DNA from 3 places in the Pedobacter sp. A2324 genome. Region 3 is predicted to be linked to each of the others. Evidence: riboswitches for the same ligand, from Rfam matches in the RefSeq annotation. Region 3 holds a riboswitch; each other region holds the start of a gene.

Region 1 (8,330 bases), on a different contig from region 3:
CATAAACAGGCAAACGCGGATCGTTGAGACTGAAAAGCTTATCCACTATCGTTTTACTGATTCTATAATCATCTCTGGTATCGAACTGTGCACTCACCGGATTTTGCTGAGGCGAAATGGAGTATATCAGCTGTGCAATTTCACTGTTGTCGGCAATAAACAAATCGCCATCAGCTTTTATTTCGTCAAGAACTTGTTTTGCTTTTGCCGGCTCTTTGTCGACAATACGCAATGCTATCCTCAATCGCAATGAATTGGCAAGCTTTTTCCATTTATTGATGTCGCCGCTGTATATAATATCGCCGGCAATGCTCTTGCCCGAAGGATCAAGGGCATTTTTTGCTGATTTCAAATCATCAAGCAAACCGTAGTAAACGTCTTTTTGCTTGTCGTATGCAGGGGTAATAAACTGGCTAAGTTTTCCCGCCTGGGTGTATGGGATATCTCCATAAGCATCAGTAAGCAAGAGGAATGACCAGGATCTTAAAGTCAAGGCTACACCCCTGTAATTGGAATTACCTGTTGTATTTCCTATTTCTATGATTTTATTTAAACTGGTGATGGTTGTTGCATACAATGTTGACCACAGGGAAGTGAAGCTGCTGTTAGAATAAATGAAGCGATCTTCTTCTGTGTACTGGACCTTGGCCCACTGCTGCACAAACAGCAGACTGGAATTCATGTTATTTGTTGTTCCCCAATAAGCGTCAGCGCCATTTTTTATTGCTCCGGTAAGCAGATAATCGGGTTGAGCGTTTTCTGTGGTATTGGGGTTTGTATTCACATCATCGAGCTCTTTATTGCACGAAGAAAATGAAATTGCTGTTAAAGCCAGTATATATAGGATATTCTTTTTCATAACAGGGTAATTAAAATTTAATGTTTAGGTTGATACCGTAAGTACGGGTTGTTGGGTTAGATAAACTTTCCAAACCTTGTCCGTTACCCGTATTGAATGCCACCTCCGGATCGATATCCGTTACATTTCGGTGCAGTATAGCCAGGTTTCTTCCAACTAAAGCGACAGATACACCTTGCAGGCTCAATGGACGAAGCCATTTCGCAGGCAGGTTATAGGTAAGTTTAATTTCACGAAGCTTTACGTATGATGCGTCGAAAATATTGGCTTCATCAATGGTTCTAAACGATTTGTAATAAGTTTGGGCAGGAAGTATTTTTTCATTTTTCTTTCCGTCAGCAGTAACACCATCGAAGATGATTCCATCATCGTAAACCGTTACACCTGCAGGTGCAGCAGTGCCTGCTGCCAGCCTAACAGTTCCATTGGCTTTAAGGTTGCCGGGATAGTAATATGAAATCCCGCCAAATTCTGCTGCCCTACCTGGCAAAGTAGAAGCAAGTACACCAGTGTACGTTCCGGTTGCATAGGTACCGTTATAAATTGATCCACCAAAACTGGCATCAATTAATACGCCCAAACTAAAGCCCTTATAGCTGAAGGTATTCGAAATTCCCCCTATCCAGTCAGGAGTGTACTTACCTAAAACCTTTTTAGTTGGATCGGTTTGCGGTGCGCCCGTGGCATTTACTACGATATTGCCATTTCCATCTCTCAGGAAAGCATTACCAAACAGTGCACCATACGGCTGACCTACCGCAGCAATAACCTGAGCAGAGTTTGTTGCCACAACATAGGTTTGCAACAATCCGCTTTGATCAAGTTCAATGACCTTACTTCTGTTCGCAGCGTAATTTACATCAATATCCCAGGTAAAAGCTTTCTTCACTGGCGTTACCCCCAGCTGCACTTCAATCCCTTTGTTATTGATCTTCCCTGCATTAAGTAATTTAGATCTGAAACCGGTACTCGCACTTACATCTACGCTTAAAATCTGGTTGAAACTGTTACTATTATATACGCCTAAATCAAAGCGCAGGCGTTTGTTGAATAATACCGCCTCTAAGCCAAGCTCTGATGAAGAAGTAGTTTCTGGCTTTAAATCCGGGTTCAAATCTGTTGCTGATGGAATGAGTTGAGGACTTGTACCGAAAGGAGCCCCAAAAGTATACGTATTTATTAGTAGGTATGGCGAAGCATCTTTACCCACTTTAGACCATCCCCCGCGGATTTTGGCGTAGTCTAATAAGTCACTTTTAATATCAAAAGCTTCAGTGAGCAATAAACTTCCGTTGAATGAAGGATAAAAGTAAGACCTGTTTTGTGTCGGAAGCGTAGACGACCAGTCATTTCTTGCAGTTGCATTTACAAACAGGTAATTTCTGAATGCAACCTGGGCAGATCCGTAAATGCCATAGGTTTTAAAATCTGTATAACTGTTTGAAGAAGTTAGGGGATCACGAGAATTAGAAAGGGTGTATAAACCAGCTACCGCCAGCCTGGGCGCACTCTGATCATTCTGTTCGGTAAATCTCGACCGAATATTGGTACCTACGAGGGTTTCAATGCTGAAATCATCATTAAGTTTTTTATCATAACTAAGGGTAGCATCCGTATTGCTTTCACTAACCGTGTATGCGCTTTCTGTATAAGATCCGAAAGGTGTACCATTTGTACCGTAAGCGATTTTGACTTTACGGCGATCGTTATAATAATCTGTTCCTGACCGGAAGTTAAAATTCAAACCATCTATAATGGCATATTTTAAGCCCACACTTCCGATAATTCTATTTCTACGTTGTGATACGGTATTTTCGTAGGCAACCCAATACGGATTACTATAATAGCTGTTGTTCCAGTTGAATGTATTTCCATTTTCATCCAGGTAATTTTTCAGGCGGTTGATATCAACCTGCCTGCCGAACCAGGTAAACTGCAACATGGTACTGGTTGATCGTGAGCCGCCGGTTCCAGGCAAATTATCTGCATTCAACATATTGTAGTTTACATTTCCGGTAAGGCTAAGTTTAGGTGTGATATTTAGGGTAGTATTTAACGTAAGTGAGTTTTTGCCTTGTCCTGAATTCGGGATTACACCAACCTGCTTCAGGTTATTGTAAGACAGGCGATAGTTAAATTTCTCACTTGCATCTTCTACAGCAATACCATTTGAAAGCGAATAACCGGTTTCAAAGAAATCGCGAACATTGTCTGGATGCGCTTCGAAGGGTACGGCTACCCCCTTAGAGAAAAACTGAGGAATCAGCCGGCCATCCATTCTAGGTCCCCAACTCTCATCTACTCCATCATTAATCCCTGCACCTTTACCATCAACATAACTGAACCTACCCTCAGACCCTTGTCCGAAAACATCCTGATACTTAGGTAAGGTTAATAAGGTTTCGATTACTGCATTTGAATTGAAGGTAACACCCAATCCTTTTTTCGATTTTCCGGTTTTTGTTTTAATGATAATCACTCCCGCCGCAGCCCGCGAGCCGTATAGTGCCGCAGCATTGGGGCCCTTTAACACACTGATCGACTCAATATCATTTGAGTTGATATCAGAAATGGTATTGGCATAATCCCTCGCGCCGGCACCGCTTAACTGTGAATTATCCACCGGAATGCCATCAACTACAAACAATGGCTGGTTATTTCCGGAGATGGATGTTTCCCCACGGATAACTACTCTGGAAGAACCCATATCACCCTGGCTATTCGTGATCCTGACCCCTGCTACTTTTCCGGCCAGCGCATTTACGAGATTACTTTCCCGGGCTTCAGTAAGGCTCTGTCCCTTTAGCTCCTGAACGGCATAACCCAGAGATTTTTTTTCACGCGAAATACCCAGGGCAGTGACCACTACCTCATCCAGCGCGTTACTGCTTTCAGTTAAAATAATTGCTAAATTTTTTGTGTTTTCTGTGATCTCAACCTCTTTGGTATCAAATCCAATGTAAGAGATTAACAATATACTTTTCGGATTTGCAGAAATGGTAAATGATCCGTTGTTATTGGTCGTAGCCGCTTCTTTGGCTCCTTTTACCACAACTGATACCCCAGGCAATGTTTGACCTGATGCACTTTTTACAATACCCGAAACCGTGATATTTTGTGCACGGGAGATCTGTGAAAGCAGTAGCAAAAAAAGTATTGCAGACAGCTTAATTTTCTTGAACATAAATAAGATATGATTAATGATTAGTTTAAAAATTGTCAAAATCCGGGCAAAGCCATTCCACTTCGCTTTTGGGCGAATTTTAACACAATAATAAATGACATTTAATTTGAGACAGGAAACGCTGATTACGTTTCTTTTTTAGCGTCTCAGCAACCGCTGCTACACATTCGCGATAGCTTTAGGTATTTTTTAAAGTGGGTAATTTGATAGGGTGCCTGCTCGTTAGTTTTTTTCATCGTTTCTTTTTTATTGTGATTTAATACCGCTCAACATTGCAATACTGCCAAATGAAAAAGCACTTCCTTAAATCAGAAGTGCTACAATATATTATCATACATATTTGCAATCAACTGACTTAACTACCCCAAAAACTTTGGGATGGAATTAGCACCTTTTCCAGCTACGGCGGGTTGCTAAGGTTTCACGGGGCCATTCCCTCCACCTTTCTTGATAAGTATTTTAAAATAACTGGCGCAAAGATAGTACAATAATTGAATAGACTATAAAATCCCTAGAATTTATTTAAAAAATTTCTTCTTAGCTCTTGAGATCGTTACCTTTGCCCTGAATCCTTAGATTCACCCACGATTATGAATATTAAAACTGTTGCATTTCTATCCTTATCTCTTTTATCCTCAGCAAGCCTTATAAAGGCACAAACCAGTATAAAAAAGGATGCTAAAAGTGTAAAATCAAATACTTTTTCATTACCAGGCAAATGGAGGGGCGTTTTTAAGATTAAGCCTGATGTAGAGGTACCCTTTAATTTTGAGATCAGTTCAAAAAATGGCGGCCCTGCACATCTCGTATTTTTAAATGCCGACGAGCATTTCGAAGGAGGTGTTGTAACACAGACCGGAGATTCTGTTTTGGTTAAATTAAACCAGTTTGATAACGAATTTGCGTTAAAACTGGAAGGTGATTCGTTGATCGGAGTGTTGAGAAAACAAGATCGTACAGGGAAACCGACGGTCTTAGCGGCCAGGAAGGGTGAAAACTATCGTTTTAAAACAGACGGAAAACCTGCCTCGGGTGATTTTTCCGGAACTTACGATGTGACATTTAAATCGCCAAATGGAGATCCTGAAAAGGTTGTAGGCCTGTTTAAACAACAAGGCAATAAACTTACCGGGACATTTCTACGTATCACAGGCGATTCGCGTTACCTGGAGGGTGTTGTGGATGGCGACAAATTTTATTTATCCAGCTTTATCGGATCGGGACCCTCATTTTACAAAGGTACTTTTACAAAGGAGGGCAGCATCAATGGGGAGATTGTTACGGCACGTGGCAACGTACCCTTTGACGGTATAAAAAATGAAAATGCGGCTTTACCGGATGCAACTAAACTGACATTTTTGAAAGATGGTTACAAAACCCTTAATTTCTCTTTGCCTGATGTGAATGGAAAAAAAATATCGCTTAATGATGAAAAGTTCAAGAATAAAGTTGTGATTTTGACCATAACAGGTACCTGGTGCCCCAACTGTGTTGACGAGGCAACTTTCCTGGCACCCTGGTATAAAGAAAACCGTAAACGTGGTGTCGAAATTATAGGCATTCACTATGAGAGACAACTCGATTCGGCATATGTCCGTACAGCTTTAAGCCGGTTTCGTGAAAAGTTTGGAATTGAATATGATCAGGTTATCGCGGGGAAACCGGATAAACAACTTGTTGCAGAATCATTGCCCGCCTTAAAGAACTTTTTATCATTTCCAACTACCATTATCATTAATAAAAAAGGTGAGGTTGCTCAGATCCATACCGGATACAGTGGCCCGGCTACCGGAAAGTACTATACCGAATTTGTAAAGGAATTTAACGGGGAAATAGATGCCTTATTAAAACAATAGCCTGCATTAAAGTTCCCGTCTGTAAAGGTTAACATAAAATATTCCTGACCAATAATCGTTGAATTGACGATTATTGGTTATTTTGGACTTCAATTTCTAACCAACATAGAACCAAATGAAGTTTCAGTATAAATTAATATTTATCTCCTCCTTGATGATTTTCTTTTTCGCCATGGCAAAGGCACAGAAAAAGCAAAAGATTCCTACAGAAAAAGATATGTCAGCCTATCTGATGGTCTATTTCAAGGACGATACGCATGGCCTTTACATGGCACTAAGTAAAGACGGTTATAGTTTTACCGATATTAACCAGGCGAAGCCTATTATTGCCGGAGATACCATTGCCGAGCAAAAGGGCATACGCGATCCCTACATCTGCCGCGGACCGGATGGCATGTTTTATCTGGCTCTAACCGACCTTCACATATATGCTCAAAAGCAAGGCTACAGAAGTACCGAATGGGAACGTGATGGAAAGAAATACGGCTGGGGAAATAACCGTGGCTTGGTTTTAATGAAGTCAAAAGACCTCATTCATTGGACTCATCAGGTTCTAAGAGTAGACCAGGCCTTTCCTGAACTTGCTGATATTGGCTGCGCATGGGCGCCTGAGCTTATTTATGATGAAGCTCAGAAAAAAATGATGATTTACTTCACCATGCGTTTTGGCAACGGAAAAGATAAAGTGTACTATTCTTACATGAATAAGGATTTTAAAGGTTTGGATACTCCACCTAAATTGTTGTTCAGCTATCCGAAAGATGTCTCTTACATCGATGCCGACATTACCAAAGTTGGCAATAAGTATCATATGTTTTATGTTCCTCATGATGGAACTTCAGGGGTGAAACAGGCCGTTTCCAGCACAATCAATTCGGGTTATCAATATGACGATAAATGGTACGATCCGGAGGACAAAGGCTGCGAAGCACCTACGGTGTATAAAATTATCGGTCAGCAAAAATGGTTGCTGATTTACGACATTTACCGGATTAACCCTCACAATTTTGGCTTCAGCGAAACAGCTGATTTTGTTAACTTCAAAAATCTGGGTCGTTTTAACGAAGGAGTAATGAGGTCTACAAATTTCCCCTCGCCAAAGCATGGAGCAGTAATCCATTTAACTAAAAAAGAGGCTGAAAAACTTGCGGATTACTGGAAATAAGGGTATTAATTCAGGCTTTGATTATCTTCCACCTGAATGATGTTATTTCTCCGTAAGCTTTTTGCCTATTCCTTCCATTATCATTTAACCCTCAGATAACCATGATATCAATTCCCTCCTGCCCTGTTTTTGATATCATCGGTTGCGGTGCTTCTGGATCTTGCTGATTTCACATTTTGGTTTCCGAAATTGTAGCTAATGCTCAGGTTCGCTCGTCGGCTGGTATAATGGTTAACGACATTCATATTAACATTCTGGTACACCAGGCTTCCTGCCCAGTAATTGGTTAAGAAAATATCATCCATACTCAATCTCAGTTTAAGTTTTTTATCTAACATGGATTTCTGCATTCCGGCATTTAGCGCGTATTGTGTAATGGTTGTTCTTTCTACACCAGATATCCGCGGGCTATTCAACCAAAAATTTATTTCAAAAGAAAAATCCTTAGGCAAAGTAAAAGAACTTGAGCTATACACATTAAAAGCAACCTTGCCTGCACTGTAAGCTGCACCTTCGAGATTCGGATCGTTGAATTTACTGTAATAAACACTGAAATTATTTTGGAAATTCCACCATTTAGCAATTTTAACCGGCACACTGATTGCAGCGGAATAGTTTTGAAAACGACCAAGATTCTGGCGGATTACACTGATAACACGAGTGGCATCGTCCTGCTGACTAACCTGTGTGATCATGTCGCGCGTATCGGAATAATTGAGCGACAGTGAATTCTCTTTATAACTATAACTGATTTCGTAATTGTTGGTAAACTGCGGTTTAAGATAAGGATTACCCTGATCTACAGCCAGCGGATCCAAATAGAAAACAAAAGGGTTCAACTGCTGATAATTCGGACGATCTACTCTTCGGCTATACGAATAACGGATATTATGGTTTTCAGTGATTTTCTGGTTCACAAAAGCTGTTGGGAAAAGCGAGAGATAATTGCGGTCGACTTCCTTGTTTTCTGTAATCGAGTTGCCGTTCGAGTGAGTATGCTCTGCTCTTAAACCGAGTTGTACTTGCCAAACCTTCCATTCTTTACCAAAATTTACATAAGCAGCATTGATATTTTCTTTGTAAATAAATTTATTCGACTTGCCAATATCATTCTGCCAGGTGCCATTAATCAGTTGCTCCGAAAGAAAATCGTTATTCGTAACAACATAGCTGCTTTTCAACCCGGTTTCAACTTTAACTGTTTTTGATAAGGGCAATGTTAAATCTGTTTTAGCAGCGTAAACATTGATCTGTGCATCTGTATTA
Region 2 (8,330 bases), on a different contig from region 3:
CTGATATCTTCGATCTTCTTGATCACGCAGAAAAAGGACTTTTTGATATTGCCCAAAACAACCTCCGCAGGGATACTCAGAAAATGGAGGATATCATCAAGCAATCTCTTGCAAATCTGGAAGAACTAAGAACCAAGACTGATGGATTAACTGGAGTGCCTACGGGCTTTACCGGATTGGACAGAATTACAGGTGGATGGCAAAAACAGGATTTAGTGATCATAGCAGCCCGTCCTGCGATGGGAAAAACCGCTTTTGTACTTACCTGTGCAAGAAATGCCACTGTGGATTTCCAGAAGCCCTGCGTGGTGTTTTCATTGGAGATGTCATCAGTCCAGCTGGTGAATCGTTTAATTGCCGGAGAGGCAGAAATTGAACAGGAAAAAATAAGAAAGGGAAATTTACAGGAATGGGAATGGCAGCAGCTACATAGTAAAATCGGCAGGTTAACGGAAGCTCCGCTGCTTATCGACGATACCCCTGCTTTGAATATTTTCGAGTTCAGGGCAAAGTGCAGAAGATTAAAGTCTCAGTATGATATTCAATTGGTTATTGTCGATTACCTTCAGCTCATGCATGGAAAAGGTGAAGGCGGTAAAGGTGGCGGTAATCGTGAGCAGGAGATCGGTAGTATTTCAAGGGCACTAAAATCTGTAGCCAAGGAGCTAGATGTTCCTGTGCTTGCTTTATCGCAGTTGAGTCGTGCTGTAGAAAGCAGACCCGGACTGCAAGGTAAACGCCCCATGCTATCCGATTTACGTGAATCGGGATCTATTGAGCAGGATGCCGATATGGTACTTTTCCTTTATCGTCCGGAATATTATGGTATTACCGAAGACGAGCAGGGCCGCTCACAAGCCGGTATAGGTGAAGTAATCATTGCTAAACACCGTAATGGTGAAACTGGCATTGTGCCCTTACGATTCATTGGTAAGTTTGTAAAGTTTGCCGATTTAGAAGAAGATTTTGCTGCTCCTACTTCATTTGCAGCTGCTGATCCGTCGGCGGGCATGTATCCCTCTCAGGATTTTGAGAAACAAAGTAATGTGATTATCCGTCCTTCAAAAATGGACGAATATAATGATGATGATCCACCGTTTTAATACCCAGCTGGTATTATAACAAAAAAGGAAAAGCTAAAACTTTTCCTTTTTTTATGATTTTTTAAGCTCCTTTCTTTGCTCCTAAACTTTGCATCAACTGCTCGTAAAGATCATCACCCGATGCTTTCTGTGGTTTCATTTTCTTAACTGTGGCGCGCTTACCTTTTGCTTTAGCTTTGATAATTTTAAGTAACTCATCACTATAGTCGTCTTTGAACGCACTAAGGTCAAATTTCGAGGTATACTGCTTAATCAAAGCCAATCCTACATCCATTTCTTTTTTAGTGATGGTGATGTCTTCTACCTTTTCAATCTCCGATAAATTTCTGATTTCCTGTTCAAATCTGATCTTCGTGACTACAATAACGCCTTGCATGGGATGAATAACACACAAGTTTTCAGTATTACGCAACACAAACCTCGCAATACCGGCTTTACCGGATTTTTCAAGTGCCTTCAGTAACAATGCATAAGCCTTTCTACCTTGTTTTTCAGGTTCGGTGTAATAGGAAGTTTCATAGTAAACAGGATTAATTTCTTTCATGTCAACAAAATTTTCCAGTTCAATCATCTTCGTCTTCTCTGGCGAAGCTTCTTCAAAATCATGTTTATCCAGAATAACATACCTGTCTTTTAGAAAGTAACCCTTTACAATTTTATCAAAAGGAACCTCTTTGTGGGTTTTCTCGTTTACCCGCTGGAATCTGATCTTTTCATGATCGCGTTCATCCAACATGTCCAAATCCAGATGACTACCCTGTACACCGGAAAATAATTTAACCGGAATATTTACCAAACCAAAGCCAATTGAACCTTTCCAAATCGATCTCATGAGCTAATATATTTAAATGTGCATGAATAACATGTACTTAAAACATATTGTTTTACTCTTATTTTGATTAAAAAGCGTATTTTAAAACCATTTACCCAATAAATATGTTATTAATGTGCATTTAATCTATAAAAGTACATATGAAGATCGCCTATATTTCCACCTACCCGCCACGTGAATGTGGATTAGCCACATTTAATCAGAATTTAGTTAATGCTTTAAGTTTAAATCCTTCCTATGAAGCCAGCGAAAGTTTTGTTGTTGCATTGAACGAATCTGAAAGTCTTGATGAACATGCATACCCGGAAGAAGTTAAATTTGTAATCAGACAACAGAATCAACAGGATTATATAGAAGCCGCAGATTTTATCAATAACAGTCAGATTGATACCTGTATCATCGAACATGAATTTGGTATATATGGTGGCAATAGCGGCGTATTTTTATTGTCGTTTATCAACAGATTGAAGAAGCCATTTATTACGGTTTTACATACGGTTTTAAAAGAACCGAATTTTATGCAGCAAACTATTATCAAAGAAATTGCTGCAAAATCCTCGAAAATAGTGGTGATGAGTAAAAAGGCAGTTTTATTCCTGACTAGCATCTATCAGATTCCGAAAACTGCTATTAAATTAATTGAGCACGGCGTTCCGGATTTAGAACCGTTAATGGATAATGAAGTTTCACGAAGCGAGTTATTTAAAGGAAGGAAAGTGCTATTTACTTTTGGTCTAATCAGCCGAAATAAAGGCCTGGAAACTGTTATTAAAGCCCTTCCAAGTATCGTCCAGCAACATCCAGAAGTATTATATGTGATTCTCGGCAACACACATCCAGGGGTGGTAAGGCACAATGGAGAAGAATACCGCGATAGCCTTAAAACACTTGCTAAAGATCTGGGAGTAGAGAAAAACATCGCTTTTGTTAATAAATTTGTATCTGAGGATGAATTACATCAATACCTTACCGCTTGTTATCTGTACATTACCCCTTACTTAAATGAGGCACAAATTACCAGCGGAACTTTATCATATGCGGTTGGTGCCGGTGCAGCTGTTGTTTCTACACCATACTGGCATGCACAGGAATTACTTGCAGATGATAGAGGGAGATTGTTTGACTTTAAAAATGATAAGCAGCTTGCCGAAATCCTGAAGGAACTGTTGAATGACGAACAAAAGCACCTTAAACTGAAAAATAACGCCTACCAATATGGCTTGAATTTACGTTGGCCACAAATTGGAAATGTATATTTGGAAACACTTGAAAGTGCACTTACAGATGACAGGAAACCTAAGCGTTCCATCCCTCCTATTATCGATGTGGAAAGAATGCCTGCATTGAACCTGAACCATATTTCATTGCTAACAGATGATACCGGGATCATTCAGCATGCACGTTTTGGCATTCCCAATTTGAAAGAGGGATATTGTATAGATGACAATGCAAGGGCGTTAATTATGACGTTGATGGCCTACGAGCAAGATAAAAACCAAAAGGCTGTGAAACTAATGCCTGTATATCTGAGTTTTATCCAGTATATGCAGTGTGAAGATGGTAATTTTAGAAATTTTTTAAGTTTCAATCGAAATTACCTGGATGAAGTGGGCTCTGAGGATTCTTTTGGAAGAACAATCTGGTCGCTGGGATACCTGATATCTGCAGCTCCAAATAATTCTTACCGGGAGTTCGGAAGGGAATTATTCTCGCACTCCATTATGCATTTTAAGGATCTGAAATATTTGCGTGGCATGGCGAATACCATTATAGGATTGGCTCATTATTTATCTGTACACCGAGGCGATGAGTTGCTAATCGGAGAAATAAACAGATTGGCAAATTCTTTGAAAGAAGCCTACGCTAAAAATAAAGATGGAGAATGGCATTGGTATGAAGATATCCTGACTTATGATAATGCCATTCTGCCACTGGCACTTTTATATCATTCGGAAGCTACTGGTGATGTTGAATCTTATCGTATTGCAATGGAAAGTATTGCTTTCTTAAATACTTTTTCATTTGAAAACGGATATTTAAATCCGGTCGGCAATGCCGGTTGGATGAAAAAACATGGTAAAAATCCAATCTACGATCAGCAGGCAATTGAAACCATGGCGATGGTACTACTTTACGCAAAAACTTTTGAGATCACCAAAGATGATCAGTATTTAAGCTTCATGCACACCAGTTATGAATGGTTTCTAGGCAATAATAGTTTACACATCCCTTTATATGACTTTGAAACAAATGGCTGTGCTGATGGTCTTCAATTCAATAGCGTAAATAGAAATCAGGGAGCAGAGAGTACACTGGCTTACTTTATATCTCACCTGGCGGTGTTAAAAGCAGCTGAATCAGAATACCAAACGCTGTCTTCCCCCCTGGTAGAGCAAGGGAAAGTTAGTTAAAAGAATATTACTATTTAAGCCTGTCTCGCCTACGTAAGACAGGCTTTTTTATTTATTTTGGTTTGCAGGCTGTGTTTATTCTGATTGAATAATCTGCATTTAATGGCTCGTTTGTTTGAGCCAGTCGCTGTGACCCTGTATTCGCAGGGCAGGCAATGTCGCCCGCTGCATCATATATAATTTTCTGCCCATTTGCCATTAGCTCTTTAGGTACATATACCTGAACTTTTGTGATTGCATATCCTGAGGGAAAATATCGAATATAATATCCATCCGGATGTTTTGTCCAGATACCGCTTGGGACGTCGGATCTGGGAGGCGCCATACCTGCAACAATTGCATATTTCTCCAGATCGGCATAGGTATAGTTGCCAGATGAAACCAGTTGGCGAATGTTATTTTCTGCCTCAAAAACGGTGCGAACACCCGATGGAAGCTGATCTTTTGCTTTTTCCATCACATCAAAAGGCAATATCCCGAGTGCTCCACCCTCTAATTGGGTAAGCTGCTTTGTGCTGAGCAGTTGAAGTGCGGTAACTTTTACCGATCCCGAGTAGTCAGCAAACATAGTTCTGGCGATGATAGTCCATAACAGTGACTGAATATCATGTTGGTTTACCTCAGGATGTTTTTCTGCGCTTTTCAAAATGGCTACAACAACTTCTTCTTTTGGTCCTAGTACAGGTGCAAACATGTATCCATCGCCTTTTGATGGTGCAAATGTTCCTGCTTTCAAGCAATAGCTTTTATTGGTCATCTCATAAAAGCCTTCGCATAAAACGTATCCTCCTTCAGAATTTTTTGGCAATAAATATAAAGGTTGAAATTTTACCCCTGAGTTGAACTCCGGCAATTTTTCCCCTTCCCTATCTACATCTTCAAAAGAAGTTGTAATTGCTGCAGGTTGCTTTAATAGCTGATCTACGCCCAAAGCTTTAGCACCTTTAGCAGCTCCCATTTGTAACAACTTGTCTTTTAAACCACCGAACTGAGCATTAGATTTACTGAATCCTGCCACCATAAAGAGGATGGTAAAACAAATATTTTTAGTGTTTTTCATAATGAATAGATTATAGGTAACACAAACATAGTATTTTAACTATTAATTTTTTGTTAACACTGGAACAGTGAGGTTGAAAGCACCTCAACAATCTGCAACTGATCATATGAATGAATAATTTTCAGAATTTAATTTTGTCATTTAATTTTTAATTCTGATATTTGAAATATTATTTGGCAGACGAGCTAAATAAAAGTCAATCTTAATCGGATTGATTTATAAAGAAGTGGCGAGAGACTGGCTCAGAGACCCACTGGCAACCCTCAGAAAGAGAAGGTGCCAATTCCAGACCAATTAACATGGTGTTATTTGGAAATATAAATTTTAACTGATGAAAACATTATATCTTCAATCGCAGGGCGAATCTAAGTTAAGTAAATCATACATTACCGCTTTCTCTTTGCTTTGCAGTACCCCTAGAATGAGTACTTGTATGTGCTGTTGCATGCAGTAAGTTTATAAATCTTCCCTTTTTGTATCTGTTTCAAACTGGAAGGTCCTGGCATACCAGGATACGCAACCTGACTGGATTAAGCATAATGATCTTTACTGATCAAATCATTATCCACCTCCTTTAAATTAAATACTCACTCATTCAAACAATTCAGAAATGTCAACTCCATATAAATTCGAAACATTACAAATTCACGCAGGACAGGAAATAGATCCGACAACCGGGTCCAGAGCTGTTCCTATCTATCAAACCACCTCTTACGGTTTTAAAAGTGCCGAGCATGGTGCTAACTTATTTGCGTTAAAAGAATTTGGTAATATCTACAGCAGGATTATGAATCCGACTAACGATGTTTTTGAAAAACGTATTGCCGCATTAGAGGGAGGCGTTGCCGCTTTAGCGGTAGCATCCGGCCAGGCAGCGCAGTTTATTGCATTGAATAATATTTTGGAAGCTGGCGATAGCCTGGTTTCCTCATCACATATCTACGGTGGCACCTACAACCAGTTTAAGATTGCTTTTAAACGCCTGGGAATCCAGGTAGACTTTGCTAATCCAGACAGACCTGAAGAATTCGAAGAAAAAATTACGGAAAAGACAAAAGCAATTTATTTAGAAACCATTGGTAATCCTGCATTCAGTGTGCCTGATTTCGAACAAATTGCCGCAATAGCTAGAAAATATGAATTACCTTTGGTCGTTGATAATACCTTTGGAGCCGCAGGCTATCTATTTAAACCTTTGGAGCATGGTGCAAATATCGTGGTCGAATCTGCCACTAAATGGATAGGCGGACATGGGACAAGTATTGGCGGAGTGATTATAGACGGAGGTAATTATAACTGGGGGAATGGAAAATTTCCTCAGTTCAGTGAGCCATCCGAAGGATATCATGGCTTGGTTTTCAGCGATGTGTTTGGTGTTGATGGTCCATTTGGAAATATTCAGTTCATCATCCGTGCACGCGTAGAAGGACTAAGAGATCTTGGTCCGGCGCTTTCCCCATTTAATTCATTTCTTCTTTTACAAGGTCTGGAAACATTGTCCCTTCGTGTTCAGCGGCATGTTGATAATGCCCTTGAACTGGCTATATGGCTGGAAAACCATCCTGCAGTTAAAGAAGTCTCCTACCCCGGCCTGCCTAGCAGCAAATACAATAATCTGGCAAAAAAATACCTGAGTAATGGTTTTGGCGCAGTTTTATCTTTCGAGCTAAACGGATCAAAGGAAACGGCAACAGCATTAATTAATAGTTTAAAGCTGGTTACACACCTTGCTAATGTTGGCGATGCCAAAACGCTAATTATTCAGCCCTCAGCCACTACCCATCAACAATTACGTGAAGAAGAACAGTTAGCCGCGGGGGTTAAACCTAATGCCCTAAGGATTTCTGTAGGTATTGAACACATCGACGATATCAAATCTGATTTTGAACAGGCATTTGCTGCGATAAACATCAATTTATCATCTGATTCATTACAGGCCTAGTTAAAGTTTCTCATATCACATTTTACAATGAGCACAGTTTCAACATATCATTACGACAAAGCATTCAAATTAGAAAACGGCAAGAAAATCCGGAATCTGCAAATCGCTTATCAAACTTATGGCAAATTAAACAGCAATAAGGATAATGTCATCTGGGTTTGCCATGCATTAACAGCTAATGCCGATGTTTTTGAATGGTGGGAAGGCTTGTTTGGTCAAAACGCCTTGTTTAATCCGAATGACCACTACATCATTTGCGCCAACGTATTGGGTTCCAACTATGGCACCACAAACCCGCTAAGTATAAACCCTTCCACCGGATTACCATATTATCTGTCATTTCCGCAGTTTACCATCAGGGACTTTGTATCAGCACATCAGTTACTTGCTTTACACCTGGGCATCGAAGATATTAAACTCCTAATCGGGGGCTCGCTGGGCGGACAGCAATCCGTAGAATGGGCCATTTCTGAACCCGCTAGAATGGAGAACCTGATTTTGGTTGCCACAAACGCAGTGCATTCTCCCTGGGGAATTGCTTTCAATGAAAGTCAGCGCCTGGCCATTACCAGCGATAGGACCTTTTATGCTAATCAGCCGGGCGGTGGCTTGAAAGGGTTAAAAACAGCAAGGAGTATTGCATTACTGAGCTATAGAACCTATAATGCATATGGAAGTACACAGGTTGAAAGTGTAAATGAGAAAACCGATCACTTCCGTGCATCATCTTACCAGAATTACCAGGGTGAAAAATTAACCAACCGCTTTAATGCCTATAGCTATTACTATCTCACAAAGGCAATGGACAGCCACAATGTTGGGCGCAACAGGAAGAGTATCGCTGAAGCATTGAAACAAATCAAATCAAACACCTTAGTAATCGGTATCGAGAACGACTTTTTGTTTCCGATTTCTGAGCAAAAATACCTGGCTGATCATATTGAAAATGCGGAGTTCGCCGCCATCAGTTCTCAATATGGAC
Region 3 (8,330 bases):
GTTCGGCTGGGATTTCCTGATAAACTTCGAGCATACCTGCATTTACAATTCCCATGTCCAGTCCGGCCTGAATGGCGTGGTAAAGGAAAGCGGAGTGCATGGCTTCGCGGACAACATTGTTTCCCCTGAAAGAGAAGGATATGTTCGAAACTCCACCGCTTACCTTGGCATGAGGAAGGTTTTGTTTAATCCACCGTGTGGCATTTATAAAGTCAACTGCATAGTTGTTATGTTCTTCTAAACCTGTTGCAACGGTTAAGATATTCGGGTCAAAAATGATGTCTTCTGGTGGGAAGCCAATTTCGCTAACCAGAATATCATAGCTGCGTTTGCAAATTTCTACCCGGCGTTCGTAGTTGTCGGCCTGACCTTGTTCATCAAAAGCCATTACCACTACTGCAGCACCATATTTCATAATTTTCTGCGCGCTTTCACGGAATTTCTCTTCACCTTCCTTTAATGAAATGGAGTTTACTATTCCTTTGCCCTGCAAACATTTCAGGCCATTTTCGATTACCGACCATTTGGAAGAATCGACCATGATCGGCAGTTTGGCGATATCAGGTTCAGAGGCGATCAGGTTCAGAAACTTAGTCATCGCCGCTTCTGAATCCAACATTCCTTCATCCATGTTGACGTCGATTACCTGGGCGCCACCTTCAACCTGTTGTAAGGCAACAGCAAGGGCCGCTTCATAATCACCGCCTAAAATGAGTTTTGAAAACTTTGGTGATCCGGTAATGTTGGTTCTCTCGCCTACGTTTACAAAAATGCTGTCTGGCTTGATGGTAACCGGCTCCAGACCGCTGAGGCGCATCACGGGTTCAATTACAGGAAGTTTCCTGGGTTTTGCTTTTTGTGCATTTTTAGCGATGCAGCCAATATGATCGGGTGTAGTGCCACAGCAACCGCCTACGATGTTGACAAACCCGGAGGTAATGAAATCGTCCACCAGGTGTGCTGTTTCGTGTGGCTGCTCATCATAAGCCCCAAATTCGTTTGGCAAACCGGCATTTGGATAGGCGGAAACATAGCAACCTGCCTTATTTGCAAGTTCTTCAATATGCGGACGCATTTCTTTAGCGCCAAGCGCACAGTTAAAACCAATGCTTAATGGTTTTGCATGCATTACTGAATTGAGGAATGCTTCGGCAGTTTGACCTGATAAAGTTCTTCCTGAGGCATCGGTAATGGTTCCGGAAATCATAATTTCCAGTTTCCGGCCGATGATTTCTTCATATTTTTTAATGGCAACAATGGCCACTTTTGCGTTTAAAGTATCGAAAATAGTTTCGATTAACAGTACGTCAGAACCTCCGTCTACCAGTCCGCGAACCTGCTCATAGTAGGCTGCTTCGAGTTCATCGAAATAAATGGCCCTGTAACCCGGGTCGTTTACATTTGGCGACATGGACAGGGTACGGTTGGTTGGGCCGATTGCACCGGCAACGAAACATTTGCGGTCGGGGTTGGCGGCCATAAATTCGCTGGTCGCCTCTTTAGCAATCCGGGCACCTTCGTAACTGAGTTCATATGAAAGGTCTTCCATCTGGTAATCGGCCATGGAGATTCTTTGTGTACTAAAAGTGTTGGTTTCGATAATGTCGGCACCAGCACTCAAGTATTCAAGATGTATCGCTTTAATAATATCCGGACGGGTAATGTTGAGCAAGTCGTTATTGCCTTTTACATCGCATGGATGATTTTGAAACCGTTCCCCTCTAAAATCCTCTTCTGTTAATGTATAGCGCTGAATCATGGTGCCCATTGCCCCATCGATTACCAGAATACGCTTTTCTAATTCTTCTCTAATGTTCATTGTTTTATAGTAGCAAGTAGCTGGTATCGGGTGTCAGGACTAACTGACGAACGACCTAACTGCAGATATTGGGCAAAAAATATAAGGCAAAATTGTCTTTATACTTGATACTTTATACCTGATACTCAAAATGCTTATTCAAAAAGTTGGCGCGGGAATCGTCCTTCCTAAAACTTATCTGTCCCCGATTAAAACCGGGATAGAATTTAGCACCTTGTGTGGACACAGGTTGCTAAGACTTCGTTGGGTCTAATCCCTCCGTCTTTCTTAATAAGCGTACAAAAATGCAACAAAGCGGCATCATTTCCAAAATTTATTGGATACTAGCCAAATAAAATTACAAAGGCCATGCAAATCTGCACGGCCTTTAGAATATTGTTCTGTTGGCGAGCTTATTTTCTGCTTCCGAAAATTCTTAATAAGAACAGGAAGATGTTAATAAAGTCAAGGTATAAGTTTAATGCGGCCATTATGGCTAATTTTTTGGTATCGGAAGAAGGGATTGCTTCACCACTTTGTTCAAGGCCCATTCCGATCTGCTTGATTTTCTGAACGTCGTATGCAGTCAATGCAGTGAAAACTGCAACACCCACAAATGCCATAATCAAACTAAACTGTTCGCTTTTGATAAATAGATTAGCTATCCCGGCAATAAACAAGCCTGCAACACCTACCATTAGGATTGGACCGAATTTAGTTAAATCAACCTCCGTGGTATACCCCAATACTGCCATAATTCCGAAAATTACCGCAGCAGCTCCAAAGCATGAGATAACAGATGTGCCTGTGTAAACCAATAGAATAAAGCTTAAGCTCACACCCAGCAAAACTGAGAATAAGGCGAAAACACCCAGTAAAGCGCCATAAGATAAGCGGCTAAAGCCCGCTCCCATCAATAAAACTAAACCAAGGGGCGCAAACATCGCTACAAAGCCTAAAGCCGTTCTCTGACCGGTTTCAAAGTTAATCAGTAATCTTAATGCGCTTTCTGTGTTTGAAATGTAGAAGGCGGAAAGTGTTGATAAAACCAACGCCACAAACATCCATAAGAAAACATTAGCAAAGAATTTTTTTGAAACAGATTTCTCCTGAACGAAAACGCTGTTGTCCTGATATTGATAATTTTGTTGTTCCATTTTGTTTTATGTGTATTTAAACAGTATAAAGTTAATATTTTAGTTTAATCTTTTTGTCAGCAATTCTTCAACTTTCTTGAAGAACTGAAGGGGTTTTAGTGTTCGCCATGGCATATTATTCAAGGCTCCGCCAAAGTTAATATAATAATCGATGCTATTATCCCGGAACTCTGCAATGACATGGTCCTGAAAGTTTATCCCAACAATCCAGCCATCTTCCACTTCCTGAAACCACTCTTCGTAATAGCTGTCATCTGAGGCGTGGAAGTTTAACACATTCTCCCCGATCAGGATGAATTTATTAATACCTTCATCCATCATCAGTTCCAGTATGTCGCGCTTTAAAAGCATGATGTCGTTATTGATGGCGTCATTCCATTCCCCAATAAATTCGATAATGGCGTACGCCCTGTCGTAATCGGCATACAGCACCTTCATATACAGTGTGTTGGATCCGAATTCATCCCATTGCGGGTGAAGCAGAAAGTTGTAAATCTGTTTATCGAAATGAAACTCAGAATATTCAGTATTGTAAAAAGGCGAACGTTCATCTTCGGCGGAGATATAGTCATCTCTCCATTGGTAATAAGGCTCTATCTCGTGCATGTTTCAAATTATTGAATGATTGAATTTTGAGTGAGTGAATGTTTAAGTTTCAATTCAATCATCCTTTTTCACTCATTTCCTAGAGTTGTCCGGCTTCTACAGCTTTTCTAACACTTCCATATTTATTTAAAAGATCAGCGGCTTCGTTGTAATCAATATTTAATTCATCAGCTACCATTTGCGTTCCGCGATCAACCAGTTTATGGTTTGTTAACTGCATATCGACCATTTTATTGCCAACCACACGGCCAAGCTGGACCATAACCGTAGTACTCAGCATGTTTAAAACGAGTTTTTGTGCTGTGCCTGATTTCATTCTTGTTGAGCCGGTAATAAATTCAGGTCCTACAACCACTTCTACAGGGAAGTCAGATTCTGCTGCAATTGGTCCGCCGGTATTGCACACAATGCAACCCGTTAAAATACCATTCTTTCTTGCTGTATTTAGACCACCAATTACATATGGGGTGGTTCCTGATGCAGCTAATCCTACAAGGCAATCTTTATCATTAATGCCAAATTCCTGAAGATCTTTCCAGGCTTGTTCAGCATCATCTTCGGCAAATTCGACAGCTTTCCTGATCGCCGAATCACCTCCTGCAATAATACCAACTACCCAGTCGAATGGAACGCCATAAGTTGGAGGACATTCAGAAGCATCGACAACACCTAAACGACCACTCGTTCCGGCTCCTATGTAAAACAGGCGGCCACCTTTTTTCATTTTATCGGCTACAGCGGTAGTCAGTTTTTCTATTTGAGGCAAAGATTTTTCAACGGCATAAGCTACCGTTTTATCTTCGTTATTAATGCCCTGCAATACTTCCAAAACCGACATTTTATCGATGTGGTTATAGTTAGATTCCTGCTCGGTAACTCTGTTCATAAATTTAATTTTGATAAAATTCGGTAAATTCTTTCTAAAACTGTGCTTAAAAATTCAAAAATATGTGGTTGCTAATTCTAACAATGTAAGGGGTGGGTTAATTTATATTAAAAATTATAAACAAAAGGTGTGAAAATGCGGTTAAAAAATATATCAAGCCGCTTATTTTCATAAATTTGCAGTAGCGCCAATGAAAAAGAATACCCGTACGAACATACTGATTGCCTTAAGCTATTCTGTGATTTTAATAGTGGGCATGGTATTGGGTATCAAATTCATTAAGGATCAGGGTTTCGGTGTAAAAAGGAGTCCGCAGCTGGCCAGTAACACCGATGGTAAGCTTGATGAAATTCTTCACATCATCAACAAAAATTATGTTGACGATATCAACACCGATTCTCTTCAGAATTTGCCAATCGATAGTGTTTTACATCAGTTAGATCCGCATAGCGTTTATCTTCCTCCATCAGATGCCCAGGATATGACCGACAATCTGGAGGGGAATTTCGAAGGTGTAGGGATCGAGTACTATATGCTTAATGATACCATGATGGTTACAGGTGTGGTGAAAGATGGCCCGGCCTTTCAGGCTGGAATTAAACTGGGGGATAAAATTCTAAGCATAGACAGCACAGTAGTAAGCGGAAGGAATTTGCCAAAAGAACAGCTTTCGGGACGCTTCAGAGGCAGGGCTGGAAGTGGTGTTGGGGTAACATTAATTCATAATGGTACACAGACCCCTAGCCGGTTGATGGTTACTAGGGGTAAGGTGAATATCAGTAGTATTGATGCTGCTTATATGATCAATGCTGAAACAGGTTATGTTCGCATCAGTAAGTTTGGTGCAAATACAGATAGTGATTTTTCTACAGCAGCCAATAACCTCAAGGCAAAGGGCATGAAAAAACTTATCCTTGATTTACGGGATAATGGAGGAGGATACTTTTCTGCAGCAACGGGCTTAGCAGATCAGTTTTTGCCTGAAAACAAGCTGATTGTTTATACCCAGGGTAAGCATGAGCCACGTACGGATTATTTCTCTACCGGTAATGGTGCTTTTCAAAATGGAAAACTTGCGATTCTGATTAATGAAAATACGGCCTCGGCAAGTGAAATTGTTGCCGGAGCAATTCAGGATTTAGGAAGGGGTATTATTGTTGGGCGCCGGTCTTTCGGAAAAGGGCTTGTTCAGGAGCAGTTTTCTTTCGGAGATGGTTCGGCATTAAACTTAACCATTGCACGTTATTACACCCCTTCAGGAAAGAGTATTCAGAAATCATATAAAAAGGGCTATGATGCTTACAAACATGAGCTGGATGAACGCATGATGGACGGTGAGCTAACCGGCGATCGGACTTCTTTTCAGGATTCGGTTGAAAAGACGGAAGGTGTAACTGTTCAACAGAGCAGGAAAGTTAAAATAAGTGGCGGCATTCAGCCTGATGTTTTTGTTAAGCTTGATACCACAGGATACAATAAGTTTTATGCCAGTCTGGTGAGTAAAAAAATCCTTTCAGATTACGTATTTAATGTGTTAACCAATAAGTACAGCGCCAGTTTTGTGGAGCAGAATATTAATATCTTCACGATTAATGATAATGATTTTAAAGATTTTATCGGTTTTATTCAGCGCAAAAATGTGCCAATAGACCGGTACCAGTTGTATAGTGCGCGTAACATCATCCTTAATGATTTGAAGGCCTTGCTTTGCCGTTATTATCTGGGTGATGTAGGCTATTATAAAGCTGCGAATTTAAATGATAGTGCAGTAAGGCAAGCGCTTAATAACTTGCAGTAGGCTATTCAGCATTTGCCTCTGACAGGATATCCATAGCTTAAAAGGATTTAAAAACCTGTGGTCCTTGTTGTTCATCGATTTTCTTATCTTTGCAGCCTGATGAAACAAAATTATCCAAATCTTATTGCTGTTAAGTTCCTTTAACAAGGTTTCATCGCCCCTTCTTACCCAAAATTTAATTTATGCTTAACCCAGAAATAGAAAAACGTAAAACCTTTGCCATTATTAGTCACCCCGATGCCGGGAAAACCACGCTTACTGAGAAGTTTCTTCTTTTTGGAGGAGCGATTAATACGGCCGGTGCGGTAAAACGTAACAAAGCGAATCAAAGCAATACTTCCGATTTTATGGAGATCGAGCGCCAGCGTGGTATCTCGGTTGCAACATCCGTAATGGGTTTTGAATATAGTGGCAAACGTATTAACATTCTGGATACACCAGGCCACAAGGATTTCGCTGAAGATACCTACAGGACCTTGTCGGCTGTAGATAGTGTAATTCTGGTAGTGGATTGCGTGAAGGGTGTAGAGGAACAGACGGAGAAACTCATGTCTGTTTGCCGCATGCGTAATACCCCCGTGATTATTTTTATTAATAAAATGGACCGGGAGGGTAAGGAAGCTTACGACTTACTGGACGAAATTGAGGAAAAGCTAAACATTAGCTTATGTCCGCTTTCGTGGCCCATTGGTCAGGGGCATACATTTAAGGGCGTTTACAGTATTTATAACAAACACTTAAATCTGTTTAATTCTGATAAAACCAAAGTTACCGATTCGGTTGTTGCGGCAAGTGATTTAAATGATGCTTCTTTACTGAATTATTTAAAAGATAGCGAAATCAGTACACTTAAAGATGATGTTGAATTGGTTAACGGCATTTATGGAGAAATTGATAAGGATTTATATACCGACGGATTGGTAGCGCCTGTATTTTTCGGAAGTGCCATTAATAACTTCGGTATAAAAGAGTTGTTGGATACTTTCATCGACATTGCTCCTAGTCCGAGACACCGTGAGGCCGAAGAGCGTGATGTGTTAGTTGAGGAAAAGAATTTTAGTGGATTTGTATTTAAAATTCACGCGAATCTTGATCCTAAGCACCGTGATAGAATTGCTTTCCTGCGGATCTGTTCCGGGAAGTTTGAGCGTAATAAATTCTACTACCACACCCGGCAGGATAAAAAACTAAAGTTTGCTAACCCCATGGACTTTATGGCAAATGAAAAAAGCATTGTAGATGAAGCCTGGCCGGGAGATGTGGTAGGTTTGTATGACAGTGGTAACTTCAAAATCGGTGATACCTTAACTGAGGGTGAAAAGCTGCAGTTCAAAGGTATTCCAAGTTTTTCTCCATCTATTTTTAAGGAAGTGGAAAATATGGATCCGATGCGTACCAAGCAGTTGGAAAAAGGAATAGAGCAATTAACTGACGAGGGTGTTGCACAATTATTTGTAATGCAACCGGGAAACAGAAAAGTGATCGGAGCGGTTGGAGAGCTTCAGTTTGAGGTAATCAATTTCCGTTTAGAACACGAATATGGTGCAAAATGTCGCTTCCGCACATTAAGCTACACCCGTTCGAGCTGGGTAACTTCTGGCGACAGAAAAAAACTTGAGGAGTTCGTTAAGCGTAAGCAACAGCATATTGGTTTCGATAAAGAGGATAACCCGGTTTATCTGGCAGATAGTGAATACATGATCAACTTAACCAAACAGGATTACCCGGATATCGATTTCCATAAGACGAGTGAATTCAAGAACTAGTTTTCAATTTATATCAGCCCCGCAATGCGGGGCTTTTTTTATATATTAAAATGTATAGGGGCACTACTTCATAAACCTTACATTTTCGTACTTTTGCGGCTATGTCAGTTATTAAACCCTCATTAGCAAAAGGTACACGCGATTTTACTCCTGTAGAAATGGTAAAACGCAATTTTATCTACGATACCATTAAAACGGTTTTCAGGAAGTATGGATATGCAGAAATTCAGACACCAAGCTTTGAAAATCTGTCTACCTTAACAGGTAAGTATGGTGATGAGGGCGATAAACTGATCTTCAAAATTCTGAACAGCGGGGA

Evidence for each region. A riboswitch is a leader RNA that binds a small molecule or an ion and turns the genes downstream of it on or off. The one in region 3 is predicted to bind S-adenosylmethionine.
Region 1: another riboswitch for S-adenosylmethionine. It lies ahead of AC570I_RS11295 (SusC/RagA family TonB-linked outer membrane protein); the one in region 3 lies ahead of metH (methionine synthase).
Region 2: another riboswitch for S-adenosylmethionine. It lies ahead of AC570I_RS16665 (O-acetylhomoserine aminocarboxypropyltransferase/cysteine synthase family protein); the one in region 3 lies ahead of metH (methionine synthase).

The regions. Positions count from the first base shown of each region.
Region 1 covers NZ_JCASSK010000003.1:457,826-466,155, forward strand. Annotated here, with positions in the region: gene AC570I_RS11290 (SusD/RagB family nutrient-binding outer membrane lipoprotein) at 1-859, opposite strand, end outside; gene AC570I_RS11295 (SusC/RagA family TonB-linked outer membrane protein) at 870-4,043, opposite strand; SAM riboswitch class I at 4,396-4,500, opposite strand; gene AC570I_RS11300 (peroxiredoxin family protein) at 4,634-5,899, shown strand; gene AC570I_RS11305 (glycoside hydrolase family 43 protein) at 6,015-7,064, shown strand; gene AC570I_RS11310 (TonB-dependent receptor domain-containing protein) at 7,172-8,330, opposite strand, start outside.
Region 2 covers NZ_JCASSK010000005.1:356,770-365,099, reverse strand. Annotated here, with positions in the region: gene dnaB (replicative DNA helicase) at 1-1,103, shown strand, start outside; gene ku (non-homologous end joining protein Ku) at 1,165-1,935, opposite strand; gene AC570I_RS16675 (glycosyltransferase family 4 protein) at 2,076-4,346, shown strand; gene AC570I_RS16670 (hypothetical protein) at 4,399-5,406, opposite strand; SAM riboswitch class I at 5,620-5,730, shown strand; gene AC570I_RS16665 (O-acetylhomoserine aminocarboxypropyltransferase/cysteine synthase family protein) at 6,017-7,348, shown strand; gene AC570I_RS16660 (homoserine O-acetyltransferase family protein) at 7,376-8,330, shown strand, end outside.
Region 3 covers NZ_JCASSK010000002.1:581,327-589,656, reverse strand. Annotated here, with positions in the region: gene metH (methionine synthase) at 1-1,819, opposite strand, end outside; SAM riboswitch class I at 1,991-2,096, opposite strand; gene AC570I_RS07645 (Bax inhibitor-1/YccA family protein) at 2,212-2,955, opposite strand; gene AC570I_RS07640 (hypothetical protein) at 2,995-3,561, opposite strand; gene murQ (N-acetylmuramic acid 6-phosphate etherase) at 3,641-4,447, opposite strand; gene AC570I_RS07630 (S41 family peptidase) at 4,638-6,245, shown strand; gene AC570I_RS07625 (peptide chain release factor 3) at 6,428-8,011, shown strand; gene hisS (histidine--tRNA ligase) at 8,113-8,330, shown strand, end outside.